3 regions of the Pseudobacillus sp. 179-B 2D1 NHS genome follow, and region 2 is predicted to be linked to each of the others. Evidence: predicted binding sites of a transcription regulator. Region 2 holds the regulator's gene; each other region holds the start of a gene.
The links. The regulator LexA, encoded in region 2, represses DNA repair genes until DNA is damaged. The targets are predictions, from matches to a motif close to CGAACATATGTTCG.
Positions count from the first base shown of each region.

Region 1: the regulator LexA is predicted to act here: its motif matches at 1,321-1,334, upstream of ACH0BF_RS20520 (YolD-like family protein).
Region 3: the regulator LexA is predicted to act here: its motif matches at 1,543-1,556, upstream of uvrB (excinuclease ABC subunit UvrB).

Region 1 is NZ_JBIQDP010000026.1:47,734-52,637, forward strand. Features, by position in the region: gene ACH0BF_RS20510 (peptidoglycan-binding protein) at 1-534, shown strand, start outside; partial or broken gene ACH0BF_RS20515 (DUF3889 domain-containing protein) at 588-791, opposite strand; gene ACH0BF_RS20520 (YolD-like family protein) at 1,374-1,637, shown strand; gene ACH0BF_RS20525 (helix-turn-helix transcriptional regulator) at 1,644-1,865, opposite strand; gene ACH0BF_RS20530 (hypothetical protein) at 2,025-2,393, shown strand; gene ACH0BF_RS20535 (class I SAM-dependent methyltransferase) at 3,166-3,921, shown strand; gene ACH0BF_RS20540 (heterocycloanthracin/sonorensin family bacteriocin) at 4,610-4,891, shown strand.
Region 2 is NZ_JBIQDP010000040.1:3,496-8,399, reverse strand. Features, by position in the region: gene tkt (transketolase) at 1-1,646, opposite strand, end outside; gene ACH0BF_RS23505 (DUF896 domain-containing protein) at 1,790-2,023, opposite strand; gene ACH0BF_RS23500 (YneB family resolvase-like protein) at 2,135-2,791, opposite strand; gene yneA (cell division suppressor protein YneA) at 2,798-3,121, opposite strand; gene lexA (transcriptional repressor LexA) at 3,277-3,894, shown strand; gene kynU (kynureninase) at 4,156-4,904, opposite strand, start outside.
Region 3 is NZ_JBIQDP010000010.1:115,114-120,017, reverse strand. Features, by position in the region: gene ACH0BF_RS12095 (metal-sensitive transcriptional regulator) at 15-275, shown strand; gene ACH0BF_RS12090 (rhodanese-like domain-containing protein) at 321-680, shown strand; gene ACH0BF_RS12085 (sulfite exporter TauE/SafE family protein) at 707-1,492, shown strand; gene uvrB (excinuclease ABC subunit UvrB) at 1,694-3,673, shown strand; gene uvrA (excinuclease ABC subunit UvrA) at 3,681-4,904, shown strand, end outside.

The DNA of each region.
Region 1 (4,904 bases), on a different contig from region 2:
GAGAAACTTGGCTTTGAATCAGGTTATCGATGGGGGTGGGATGCTCCACATCTCCAGTTTAATTACAAAGGATATGGAACAGATAAGCATCTGACTACAGCTGCAACCGTTCCAGTTAACGTGTTAAGTAAAGAAGAGGTAAAAGCATTACAGGAAAAATTGGTTAAGTTGGGGTTAGATACAAACGGTATTGACGGCATTTACGGCAAAGGAACAACTAATGCTGTTATGATTTTACAACGCCGGACAGGGCTTGCGGTTGATGGAATTGCAGGGAAAGCAACTCTGGCAAAGATCGATCAATTAATCAAAGAAAAAGGATTGGTCGGTACTCCTGGTAAGTTCCGGGTTTATACCGGGGGATTTAGTACTCATGAAAACGCAGAAATTGCTGCCAAAGAACTTGGTTTTAATGCCTTTGCAAAAGACTTGCGGGCATGGACTGGTATCTTTACATCGATGGAAGCAGCCGAAGAGGCTTGTGCTTATATCAGTGGTACGTATGGGTACAACCCGAAAGTAAGAAAAGAATAGATAATAGCAAAGCCCCTATCCGTGTGGATAGGGGCTTTTTTCATTTTACACACTCATTCAGAAGCTTCTCTGATTGTGATCCTTATTACTTGTGCGGTTTTAGAATTATATTTAATCTCTACAAGAGCCCCGAATTCTCTGCTGTTCTCTTTCAACCACAGCTTAAATTTTTCTGTGGAATGATCCGCACTATTGTATCTGCCAACATGAAGATAATCAACGACTGCCGCATTCGGATATTTTTCTCTGGCCTTTTGTACAGCGAGGGTGCTTGATCTTCTGCATAGACTATATTATCCAGGCTAACTTGGACTGAAGCTAAATCTATAGGAATCAATACGATGCAATACAATAAGCTAAGAATTAATTTATACATATTAACATCCCTTTTAGGGTAGCTTTTGTAAGCTTATCGATATTATTCATCATTCTTGCCTGGATAGCAGATGATGACTATTGAGCAGAAGATCAGCTGTGAATTTGAGTTTAATCCGCAAATAAGACAAGAAGAATAATAAATGAAAGCCCCTGTTCTTAATGGATGGGGGCTTTTTGTTTTGTATATTCATTTAGGAGTTTCTTTGCAGTTAGAATAAGGAATTGAGCAAAAATGATATAAAAGCCCTGACCCTCTAAACGAGAATTACATACATTATTGTAGGGGCGGATAAGTATTCCATTCCTTGCTAAGCTTTTAAATTCTCCTTTTTAAAGAAGCTCAAAATCTCTTTTGATGGGCTTCTTCTTTTTTGGAATAGAATATATGTTCTTGTTTTTGTTGAAATAAGAACATTCGTTCCGTATAATAGGAATATAAAGAAAATTAAGGAGGATACATAGTGGCCAAAGCTAAAAAGCAAACTAAACCCCAGCGCCCAGTTCGCGATGAATTTGAACTTGAGGAAATTGCATATCAATTAACAGAAGCTTTCACAGAGAAAACGGAAGTGGTGTTATCTGTTTGGAAAGTGGGTGAGCCAATTCAAGGAAAAGTTACAAAAATGGATGGTCAAACAAAACTGATCCATGTAGAAGAGAAGTATGGAGATGTTAAGAAGGTACCGTTTGTAGATATATTGGCAGTAAGTTCTGTTAGTGCGTAGCCCTTCTCATTTGAGAGGGGCTTTTTTCGTTTCCTCAGTGTATTCTCCTAAGTCATCCACAGAAATGCCAAAAAGTTTGGCTAGAATAAACGATTGTTTTAAATCAGGCTGAGTACCATTTCTTACCCACCTGGAGAAAGTTTGTTCTGACACTCCACAGCAGCTTGCTAAATATCTATGCTTTAATCCTTTTTCTTTAGCCCAGTAGCCAATTTTATTTCTAAACATCCGCTCTCACCTTCTTTAAATAACAATTCCACATAATATTCCAAGTTCCTGTTAAATTTCATGATGAAAAAGTTGAACAAAAATGTTCATAAAAAAGAAGAATTCTCATATCTTTTACAAAGACGTCAACAGACGTCATGAAGAAAGGGGAGGACGTCAATGGTTTATAGACCGACAGTCAGGTACCATTCAACATTCAAAAAGTATGTAGATGATCTTTTTTATGCAACGCACCTGGACCGCAATCAAATTATTCGAGCTGCTCTTTTTGCTGCAGCTCACTCTAAAGAATTTCACTCTATACTTCGCAGCAGTAAAAAGAAAGACGTCCCTCTCCCTCATCCTAAATGGTCGCTGGATCAGGCCGGCTTATGGAGAGAACAAAACCCGGATATTAAAGAGAAGGGGGAGGACGTCAATGCGTGTAATAGAAGAAAGACGTCAGGAGAGGAATCGGGACGAGAAAGGGAGATTTTTGCCCGAACTAGAAAAGCAGGAGGAGGTCTCACTATCCAGCTCCGTCCGTAAAATTAAATTGGTGAAAGTGAAAGGAACGTATGGCTCATACTATGTACAGACGAAATGGGTTTCTGAGGAAGAGAAGGATTTGCTGTGGGGTTTCGGCTTGTTAATGATCTTATCAATTATCTTTTAATAGTTTGATGCCGTTTTTGATGCCGTAACTCATATAATTCTATATTGTCTAGTGAACTTTTAAGGGGATAAACGATTAATTTATGCTTTTATAATAAGGGGAAGAACAGGTGATATTCTTTGGTATTGCCTTCTAATGTATGGGCGGCATGATGTAATAAGCCGCTTCATCCCTTGAGAGTTAAGGGTGTTATGTAAGATGAGAGTGGAATGCTAACATTTTGCTAACATAAAGGTTTTTAATAGAGGCTTCTCATGAGTTCGCTGAACTTATGGGGAGCTTCTTTTTTATTTCTTGCGTGGCGTGGAGATAGAAATTTTCGCGATGTGATCATCCGAGTGACCAAGCCTGTCCACCATTTGCTCGAGCCCTGCCCTTGTATTATATATGCCGGTTAAGAAGTAAAGAGGAAGCTCATTTTAAAGATGAGGATTAAAAGGCAGCAAATCTAGTTTGTGAATGGATAAACAGGGGCATTAATGAAGAAAGGAACTGCGTTTGCAGTTCCTTTTGTTATATCGCTATCGGGCAAATTAGTTAAGGAAGAAATATGCTAAAATACCTTGAAAAGAGTAGGTGATTTTATGAAATATACTATTTCGTCTCTATTTCTATACATCATCTCGCGGGGAAGAAGGTAGTGCTGTGAAAACAACAGGAATTTTTACCGACAAGGCCGATATATATGCGAAATATCGCCCTAGTTACCCTAATGAATATATTGATTATTTGTTTTCAGCTAGCCAGCTGAACCATGAGCGGATTGTGGCCGATATTGGCTCAGGTACCGGGATATTTAGCCGCCAGCTGCTGGAAAGAGGTTTAAATGTGATTGGAGTGGAGCCAAATGATGAAATGAGAAAGATGGCTGAGCAATCGTTAAAACGATATTCTCGTTTTAGATCAATAAAAGCAACTGCTGAACATACAACTGTGAAAGGGAAGAGTGTGGATTTAGTAACTGTTGCCCAGGCATTTCATTGGTTTGATAAAAAAGCATTCAAAATCGAATGTCAACGGATTTTAAAACAAAAGGCAAAGGTGGCTCTTGTTTGGAATAGCAGAGATTTAACTAACCCCATTATTAAAGAAAATGCGGAAATTTGCCAAAAGACCTGTTCAAATTTCAAAGGATTTAGCGGTGGCATAGAGGAAACTCCAGAAGTGTTTAATCGCTTTTTTAAGGATGGAAAGTATGAGTTCAAAAAGTATCAAAATGATGTATTTTTTGATTATGAAGGTTTTGTGGGAAGGAATTTATCAGCCTCCTATGCGCCGAAAAAAAATGACGAAGAGTATAAAAGGTTTGTTTTTCTCCTGTCAGAGTTATTCGAAAAATACAGCAAGAATGGAAAAATTGTTCTCCAAAACATAACGCAAAGCTATCTAGGAGGTGTTTAAACAACCAAAAATAAAGGGGATTTAATTGAAGTTCCTAGGTTAAACCATTTTTCTATTTAGACTCACTGCAAAACAATTATAAGTAGTGTGGATTGTCCACACTCAGTCGGACAACTTTCTTAAGGGACGACCGTTTATATTCAATCGGGCTTGCATCGCCTCGTTTCGATCGCTTTTCTTAATTGTAGGTGGCCATCATTTCTAGCAAATATAAATGGGTTGTCTAAGATTTAGGAATCAGCCAATAGTTTACGTAAAAGGATAGAAGCAGGAGAATAGAAAGATTATATTTTTAGGTGTTTTCAAGGCTCCCAGCTACTTTGGCTGGGGACCTTTTTCTGTTATATTTGATTGCTGATTTTCACTGCAGGCGAACGCTTTTCCCGCTGAAGCCGCAGCCTTATTAAACAAGGGTTCCGGAAAAATGGTGATTCGTAAGTTAACTTTAATCTGGATCAATGGGAGCCAGCTATTTCATTCGATGAACAAAATTTGTCGGCTTTACCCTTTCTATAAAATTAGGCTTCTGTATTAGTAACGATACCCATGTATTTTACATAATTTGTTGATGAGTGCTCGAAATACTAAATGCATCCATCCAGTATACAGTTCTTTTGCGATTTAACTTGGCTATTCCTGTTTCAAGTTTTTGGCACCTATTTAAATTTTGTTTGAGGAGGAAATGAAAATGAATGATTTCCAAAGTGAACTTCAAAGCTTGAATGTTGGTGATTTCCAAGCAACGCAGGCAATCCCTTGGGATCAAAATCAGTACTATACGGACCAGGATCGACAATTGGGTAGTTTTGGCCGATGCTCTAGTTGTTTTAGATGTTCTAGCTGTTTTAGATGCTTCAGCTGTTTTAGCTGTTTTAACTGCTTTAATTGCTTTAACTGTTTTAGATGCTTTAACTGCTTTAGTTGTTCTCGTTGCTCATCTTGCTCCAGATGTAGCGGCTGGGGAAGTTAATCGTTTAGTTTTT
Region 2 (4,904 bases):
TCGGCTGCTGAAATAACATAAGCCCCTTTTGACACTCCTTCTGTCGCTGTTTCGGAAGTGCCTCGAATAGTCGGCAAGTTTTGACGAGTCAGCACAAGCACAGTCGGTGTTGATTCCGAAGAAACAGCTAACTTCCAAGCAGCAGCTGTCTCATTCGCATCCGCCGGGCGGACAACCGAAAGATTCGGCATGGAGCGAAGAGCGGATAAATGCTCAATCGGCTCATGCGTCGGTCCGTCTTCTCCCACCGCAATACTATCATGAGTAAACACATAAGTAACAGGCAGCCCCATCAAAGCTGATAGACGGATCGCCGGACGTACGTAATCGGAGAATACGAAGAATGTTCCGCCGAACACTTGCAGACCGCCGTGAAGCGCCATTCCGTTCATCGCCGCTCCCATTGCAAATTCCCGTACGCCAAACCAAATGTTGCGGCCTTCATAAGCAACAGGCGAGAAGTCTTTTTCATTTTTTATGGTTGTTTTATTAGAGCCGGCCAAATCAGCAGATCCGCCGATGAAAGTTGGAAGGTTCTTTGCAATCGCATTTAATACTTCTCCTGATGAAGCCCGGCTTGCTAACGATTTACCTTCTTCGTAAGATGGGATATCTTTGTCCCATCCTTCGGCTAACTCTCCGTTTATCGCAGCCTGAAGCTGCTGGCCAAGTTCAGGGAATTGCTTTTTATATTCTTCAAACAGCTGGTTCCAATCCTGCTCAACAGCTTGGCCTTTTTGAACAATCAGTTCTTCAAAACGGCCGTATACTTCCTCAGGCACGTGAAAATCCTGCTCAAATGTCCATTTGTAATACTCTTTTGTCAGCTTCATTTCATCTTCGCCAAGCGGCGCTCCATGTACGTCTGACTTACCGGATTTATTAGGTGAGCCATATCCGATAACTGTTTTTACTTCAATCAGTGTTGGCCGTGATTCGTCTTTTTGCGCTTCTTCAATCGCTCTGGAGATCTCTTCCATGTCATTTCCATCTTCAACACGGAGATACTGCCACCCATAGGCTTTAAAGCGGTCTTTCACACTTTCAGAGAAGGACTTATCAAGATCGCCATCAAGAGAAATATCATTGGAATCATATAAAGCAATTAACCGGCCGAGCTTTAGATGACCTGCAAGGGAAGCAGCTTCGGAAGCCACACCTTCCATTAAGTCTCCATCACCGCAAAGTGTGTATGTATAATGGTTGACTACGCTATATTGGTCCTTATTATAGACGGCAGCTAAGTGTCTCTCCGCCATTGCCATTCCAACTGCCATGGCAATCCCTTGGCCAAGAGGTCCGGTCGTTGCTTCTACACCGTCCGTGTGTCCGTATTCTGGATGTCCTGGTGTTTTACTGCCCCATTGGCGGAAATTTTTAATTTCATCCATTGATAAATCATAGCCCGATAAATGCAGAAGGCTATATAACAGCATAGACCCGTGTCCTGCTGACAAAACGAAACGGTCACGGTTAAACCATTTTGAATTTTTCGGGTTGTGGTTCATGTAACGGCTCCACAATGTATAAGCCATTGGAGCAGCTCCCATCGGCAGACCCGGATGCCCAGAATTCGCTTTTTCAATCGCATCTATAGAAAGTGTGCGGATCGTATTCACTGCTAATTGATCAACTGTATCAAACATGGAAAACTCCCTTTCCTTACAAATATTGTTCCTTCTTAATATATAGGTCTTTATCAAAATATACAAGATGTCTGAGAAGATCTATTATTTGTCATTTTCTTTTCCGTTTACTCCATATAAAAAAGCCAGCGTTTGCCGGCTCATTAATGCATTCTTTTACGTTTTTGAATGTCTTTAATTTTTTCAGGTGTCACTTCATTGCCTTCAGGATCAAAAATACGCACCGATTCCACTGTATTTTTCATGGACGAGCGAAAAGCACGTAAGTATTCTTGGCGCAGGCTTGTCTGCTCTGCTTGTTCCTCTGCGGACAGCCCTTCAGTTTTTGATTTCTTGGAAAGCTCATTAATACGAGCTAGTTTATCTTGAGAAAGCATAGATGGGGTTACTGCCAATTCGTTATAAATCAGCAGACTCTCCTTTCTTTTTCTTTAATATATTCTTGCCTTTATTTTATTAAAAGGGAAAGGAATAAACAAGAAAGATGCCTATTCAAGATCTTTATCCGCCTGTTCAGCATACTCTTTAAATCGTCTGTGAACTGTCGCCTTAGATACCCGATAACCAAAGCCGTTTAAAGTAGCAGCTATTTCTTCGAAAGTAAGGTTATTGCGGCGTAGACGGACAATTTCTTCCATCGGCACTTCCTTCCTCTCTCTTCCGGCTGGGTTTCCTCTATTCTTTAAATTGTCTTCAGGTCGAAAACCGTTTTCTACCGCCCGTTTCATTCCTCGCTTGATTTTTAAATTATGAATCTTCCGCTGGTATTCTTCTACCATGCTAACAATTTGAATAACCATTGAATCTGATTCTGACAGCTGCAGCTCTCCATCATCAGCGATGCTAAATACTTTTACTCCTTCTTTAAACAAGCAGTGCAGCAAAGCAATTTTAGCATTGCCTCGTCCAATTCGTGTTTCATCCTGAATCAGTACAGCATCAATCGATTCCTTTTTCACTAGATCTAGCAAATCAAGCATTCCCGGCCGATCTAATTCATAGCCACTCACTTGCTCTTTAATCACCGCTGCCACTTCATATCCTTTTCGGAAGGCAAGGCTGAGCAGTTCTTCCTCTTGCCGTTGAAGCGACGTTTCCTGTGTTTCTTTTTTTGTGCTTACACGGCAATATATAATAGCTTTCACTTGAAATTACTCTCCTTTAAAAGCGATCTGGCCGCCAGTATGAGATGAATGCGAAGTAATGGGAATAACGAGAGTGTCTCCCGGTAATATTTTAACGGAATGCAGCTTGTTCTCTTTTTGTATCCACATGATAAAGTCCTCTTCTTCCATTTCCTTGCTGTTATTATACTGTCTGGCAATGCTCCAGAGAGAGTCCCCTTCCCGTACGGTGATTTCTTCGTAAGGAAGACGTTTCTCACTCACATTAAAGATCAGCATGCTTCCTGCCATAATTGTAACAGCCATAAATAACAGAACAAAAGAATTCTTTTTAACAAACACTTTCATCATTCAACATCCCCTTCAAGCGAATACTCGTTCGTATATTTATCTTTATTTTAATAGGAACATTTGTTTGAGTCAAGATTTCATTCGAACTTATGTTTGTATCCTAAAAAGTGACATGTTATAATACAGAAAAGAGATAATCTAAGAGGTGCAGACAAATGACAAAATTATCGAAGAGGCAGCAAGATATTTTGGACTTCATCAAGCTTGAAGTTAAAGCAAAAGGCTATCCTCCTTCCGTGCGCGAGATCGGGGAAGCAGTTGGATTGGCATCCAGCTCCACTGTCCATGGCCATCTTTCTCGTCTGGAGAGCAAAGGACTGATCCGCCGCGATCCAACGAAACCACGCGCGATCGAAATATTGGAATTGGAAGAAAGCGTACCGAGACAAAAAGTAGTAAGTGTGCCATTAATCGGGAAAGTAACAGCCGGAATGCCTATTACCGCCATCGAAAATATTGAAGAATATTTTCCTTTACCGGAGCGGCTTGCACCTGCCGATGACAATGTATTTATGCTGGAAATCATGGGCGACAGTATGATTGAAGCCGGCATTCTAAATGGTGATTATGTCGTCGTACGCCAGCAACAGACAGCCAAAAATGGCGAAATAGTTGTAGCGATGACCGAGGAAAACGAAGCCACCGTTAAACGCTTTTTTAAAGAAAAAGACTTTATTCGCCTTCAACCTGAAAATTCATCCATGGAACCAATTATTCTGTCGTCTGCTACTATCCTTGGCAAAGTGATTGGCGTCTACCGGGATATCCATTAACTGCTGGACAAACTCCTTTCTGCTCTATTGTGCGGAAAGGAGTTTTAACTTTTTTGCAAGAGTAATAGAATAGCAGTTAACCTATCATATGACGAGCCTAAAGAAGATATGATTGTTTAATGAGAAAAGCCATTCACCGAACAACAATCGAAAGTTCCATTGCTAGATTAAAAGCAAGAGAGTCAGAGTCTCTTCAACCACCAAAAACCCCTGGACCTTTATAGGCCAGAGGCAGAAAAAATTGATGATTGAGTTCCCCACTTACGCAATAATGCCACGTTCATTCTCAAACTGTTTATATTGTTCCTCCTTCATAATCTTCTTTAAAATCTGCACCGCCTTCCACACTTCTTCATACGTGTTATATAAAGGGACTGGAGCAAGCCTGATCCCATGAGGAGCTCGAAAATCTGGAATAACTCCATTCACTTTTAACGCTTTACAAATCCGTGCAGCTTCTTTATGCTCCAAATAAATGTGTCCGCCCCGTCTCTTGTCTTCCAAGGGATTCCCTATCTTAAAACCGGCTTCGCTCAGTTCTTCTGAAGTGAGCTCGATCATATAACGCGTCATACATAAAGACTTTTTTCGGAGGTTCTCTATACCCGCCTCTTCAAAGAGTTGGAGTGAACCGATCAATGGAGCAATACTTAATATATGAGGTGTGCCGATCTGATAGGCTCCTGCCGCTTCTGCCGGCATGAACGTATGCTCCATATCAAATTGTTTCTCTTTGTTCGAACCAAACCATCCGGCAAGACCTGGCAGCTTGCCAAAATGTTTTTTATTTACATATAATCCACCGGCACTGCCCGGACCGCTATTTAAATATTTATAATGGCACCAAACCGCAAAGTCTACTTCCCATTCGTTCAATTGGTGTTCAATTGCTCCAATTGAATGACACAGGTCGAAGCCAATTAAAATATTGCGTTTATGGGCTTCTTTCGTTATGCGCTTTATGTCAAGAATTTGCCCGCTCCGGTAAAGGATGCTCGGCAAGACGATTA
Region 3 (4,904 bases), on a different contig from region 2:
GGAGGTGATTCTCTGTGGAGTACGGCAAAGACTTGAAAAACCGATTGAAACGCATTGAAGGACAAGTGCGCGGGGTCATGGGCATGATGGAAGAGGGAGTAGACTGTACAGCCGTTGTTACGCAGCTAAGCGCAATAGAGAGTGCAATCAGCCGTGCAATGGGCCTCATTGTCAGCCGGAATTTAGAGCAGTGCGTACGTGCGAATATCGAGCAGGGAGAACCGACAGATTCTCTTGTAAAAGAGGCAGTTAGCCTGCTTGTAAAGAGCCGTTAATTTTTTGATTGAAAAAATACCCCCATATGTAAAGGGAGAGCGAAGATGACGCTTATTTTTTATCTTATATTAGCTATCTTTATTTTTATAGCCATTAAAAATATGATGCCGGCTGCAGGAGTGCGCAATGCCGCTGCTGACGAGTTAAAGAAGGAGATAAGAAAGAAAGATAAACAATGGATTGATGTCCGGACACCTGGAGAATTTAAAGCCAGTCATATCAAAGGCTTTAAAAACCTTCCGCTGCAGCAGCTATCTGCGCGCATAAAAGAACTAGACCCTGAAAGAGAAGTTGTTGTTATGTGCCAAAGCGGTATGCGCAGTCGGAAGGCAGCCCGCCTACTAAAGAAAAAAGGATTTAAGAAGATTACGAACATAGCAGGTGGTATTACCACGTGGAAATAGAGGGACAGGAAAGGGGAGACAAATGAATGGATTGGTCATTCGGATGGCTGGCAGCTCTTTTTTTTATTGGCTTTATTGGTTCTTTCCTGTCAGGGATGGTTGGAATTGGCGGCGCTATAATTAAATATCCAATGCTTTTATACCTCCCGCCCATGCTTGGCTTTGGCGCTTTCACTGCTCATGAAGTGGCGGGTATCAGTGCAGTGGAAGTGCTTTTCGCTTCGCTGACCGGTGTGTGGGCCTATCGGAAAAGCGATTATTTAAACAAAAAATTAATTATGTATATGGGGATTGCCGTGCTCGCCGGAAGTTTTGTCGGAGGATTTGGTTCGGAACATCTGGCGGAATCGACGGTCAACGTTATATATGGCTTACTGGCAGCCCTTGCTGCAATCATGATGTTTATTCCGCGGAAAAATGTGGATAATCGGTCGATGGAGGAAGTAGAGTTTAATAAATGGCTTGCTTCTTTCTCTGCTCTTATCATAGGGATCGGTGCCGGGATTGTCGGAGCGGCCGGCTCCTTTTTACTTGTGCCGATCATGCTCGTAGTTTTAAAAATCCCGACAAGAATGACGATTGCCAGCTCACTCGCAATCACATTTATTTCGTCGATTGGTTCGGCGGGTGGGAAGCTGATGACCGGACAAGTGATGTTTGTCCCGGCGCTTGTGATGATTGTTGCTAGCGTGATCGCCTCGCCGCTCGGCGCCAAAGCGGGACAAAAAATGAATATCAAAGTGTTGCAGTGGCTGCTGGCAATCTTAATAGCAGCTACGGCTATTAAAATATGGATGGATATCTTAATGTAAAAAAGCCTCTCTGCTTAAAGGAGAGGCTTTTTTTACGATGGAAAAATACAGGAACATACGTACGCTTATTAATAGCCATTCAGGTTTTATTTATGCTAAAATGGGGATTATGATTACTAACCTTAGAAAATTGCACAGACTTTAAGAGGATGTTTTAGATAAAAGAATCAATATATTTACCAGAAGTCAGGGGGTTGAAAGGTGAAAAACCAATTTGAAATTGTGTCTAAATACAGTCCGCAAGGGGACCAGCCAGGAGCTATCGCCGAGCTTGTTTCAGGGATAAAAGAAGGAAAAAAACATCAAACGCTGCTTGGAGCGACAGGAACCGGGAAAACTTTTACGATCTCTAATGTAATCAAAGAAGTAAATAAGCCGACACTTGTCATTGCCCACAATAAAACACTTGCCGGCCAGTTGTATAGTGAATTCAAGGAATTTTTTCCGAATAATGCTGTTGAATATTTTGTCAGCTACTATGATTATTACCAGCCGGAAGCCTATGTTCCGCAGACGGATACGTTTATTGAAAAGGATGCGAGCATCAATGACGAGATTGATAAGCTTCGCCACTCAGCAACTTCGTCATTATTTGAACGGAATGATGTCATCATCATTGCCAGTGTATCATGCATTTACGGTTTGGGTTCTCCAGAAGAGTATCGGGATCTTGTCATTTCGTTGCGTAATGGAATGGAGATTGAACGCAATCAGCTGCTGCGCAAGCTCGTTGATGTGCAGTATGAACGGAATGACATTGATTTCAAGCGCGGAACATTCCGCGTTCGCGGAGATGTTGTGGAAATTTTTCCTGCCTCCCGAGATGAGCATTGTATCCGCGTGGAATTTTTTGGAGATGAAATTGACCGAATTCGTGAAGTGGATGCATTGACAGGAGAAATCATGGGTGACCGTGAACATGTAGCCATTTTTCCGGCGTCTCACTTCGTTACGCGGGAAGAAAAAATGAAAATAGCGATTGGCAATATCGAAAAAGAGTTGGAAGAGCAACTCGCTATTTTGCGTTCAGAAAATAAATTGCTTGAAGCACAGCGGCTTGAGCAGCGCACACGCTATGATTTGGAAATGATGCGCGAGATGGGTTTTTGCTCGGGGATTGAGAATTATTCCCGCCACTTAACTTTGCGGCCCCCTGGTTCTACGCCTTATACGCTTCTTGATTACTTTCCAGATGACTTTTTAATTGTTGTCGATGAGTCGCACGTTACTCTTCCGCAAATCCGCGGTATGTTCAATGGTGACCAGGCGCGTAAGCAGGTGCTTGTCGATCACGGTTTTCGTCTGCCATCCGCCAAAGACAACCGTCCGTTAAAATTTGAAGAGTTTGAGGATCATGTAAATCAAATCGTCTATGTATCAGCAACGCCAGGACCTTACGAGATCGAACACACGCCGCATATGACAGAACAAATTATCCGCCCGACCGGCCTGCTTGATCCGACAGTGGATGTCCGCCCGATTGAAGGACAGATCGATGATTTATTGAATGAAATTAACGAACGAACTGCTCGGAACGAGCGGGTGCTTGTGACTACATTGACGAAGAAAATGTCCGAGGATTTAACAGATTATTTAAAGGAGATTGGTATAAAAGTTCAATACTTGCATTCGGAAATTAAGACGCTTGAACGGATAGAGATCATTCGTGATCTCCGACTTGGCAAATTTGATGTGCTTGTTGGCATTAACTTGCTGAGAGAGGGACTGGATATTCCTGAAGTATCACTTGTAGCTATATTGGATGCTGATAAAGAAGGTTTCCTTCGCTCTGAGCGTTCACTTATCCAGACGATGGGTCGGGCAGCTCGCAATGCTGGCGGGCACGTCATTATGTACGCAGATAAAGTAACGGACTCGATGGCTAAAGCCATAGAAGAAACAAAACGGCGCCGGGAGATTCAGCAAACATATAACGAAGAGCATGGCATTACACCGCAGACCATTCAAAAAGATATTCGTGATGTTATTCGGGCCACCCACGCTGCTGAAGAAGTGGAGAGCTATGAAACAGCAGCTTCTAAGAAAAAACTTACACCTCAAGAGAGAAATCGCCTAATTGCCAACATGGAAAGCGAGATGAAAGCAGCAGCCAAAGCGCTTGATTTCGAATTGGCTGCCCAGCTGCGCGACGCATTGCTAGAGTTGAAATCGGAAGGATGACTTTGATATGGGAATAGATAAAATTACTGTAAAAGGGGCAAGAGCGCATAACTTAAAAAATATTGATATTACCATCCCGCGGGACAAGCTCGTCGTTTTGACGGGCCTGTCTGGATCGGGGAAATCATCGCTGGCGTTCGACACAATTTATGCGGAGGGACAGCGCCGCTATGTGGAATCTTTATCTGCGTACGCCCGCCAATTTCTTGGACAAATGGATAAGCCAGATGTTGATGCTATTGAAGGGCTGTCCCCGGCTATTTCTATTGATCAAAAGACGACAAGCCGGAATCCCCGTTCAACGGTTGGAACTGTTACGGAAATCTATGATTATTTACGTCTATTGTTTGCTCGTATTGGCCATCCGTTTTGTCCAGTTCATGGGATCGAAATTACCTCTCAGACGATCGAGCAGATGGTAGACCGCATTATGCAATATGAAGACCGGACGAAACTGCAGGTGCTGGCTCCTATTGTTTCCGGCCGTAAAGGCACACACGTGAAAGTGTTTGAGGACATTAAACGGCAAGGATATGTCCGTGTGCGTGTAGACGGAGAAATGCGAGAAGTAGAGGAAGAGATTGAACTTGAAAAAAATAAAAAGCATTCTATTGAAGTAGTTATTGACCGTGTTGTTGTTAAAGAAGGCATTGAATCAAGGTTGGCTGATTCTCTTGAGGCCGCTTTAAAGCTTGGTGAGGGCAATGTAATTATCGATGTTATTGGCCGCGAGGAATTATTGTTCTCAGAGCATCACGCCTGTCCGCATTGCGGATTTTCCATTGGAGAACTGGAACCGCGCATGTTTTCTTTTAACAGTCCATTCGGGGCTTGCCCGACGTGTGATGGACTTGGGTCTAAATTAAAAGTAGATGTTGATCTTGTCATTCCTAATCCTGATTTGAGTTTAAAAGAACATGCGATTGCCCCATGGGAACCGACAAGTTCTCAATATTATCCACAACTGCTGGAAGCGGTCTGCCGCCATTATGGCATCCCTATGGATGTACCAGTAAAGGATTTATCGAAAGAGCAGCTTGAAAAGATTTTAAATGGCTCTGGACGGGATCGCATTCATTTCCGTTATGAAAATGATTTTGGTCAAATTCGCGAAAACCATATTATTTTCGAGGGAGTTCTTACTAACATTGAGCGCCGATATAAAGAAACAAGCTCGGATTTTATTCGGGAGCAAATGGAGAAATACATGAGGGAGCAAAAATGTCCGACA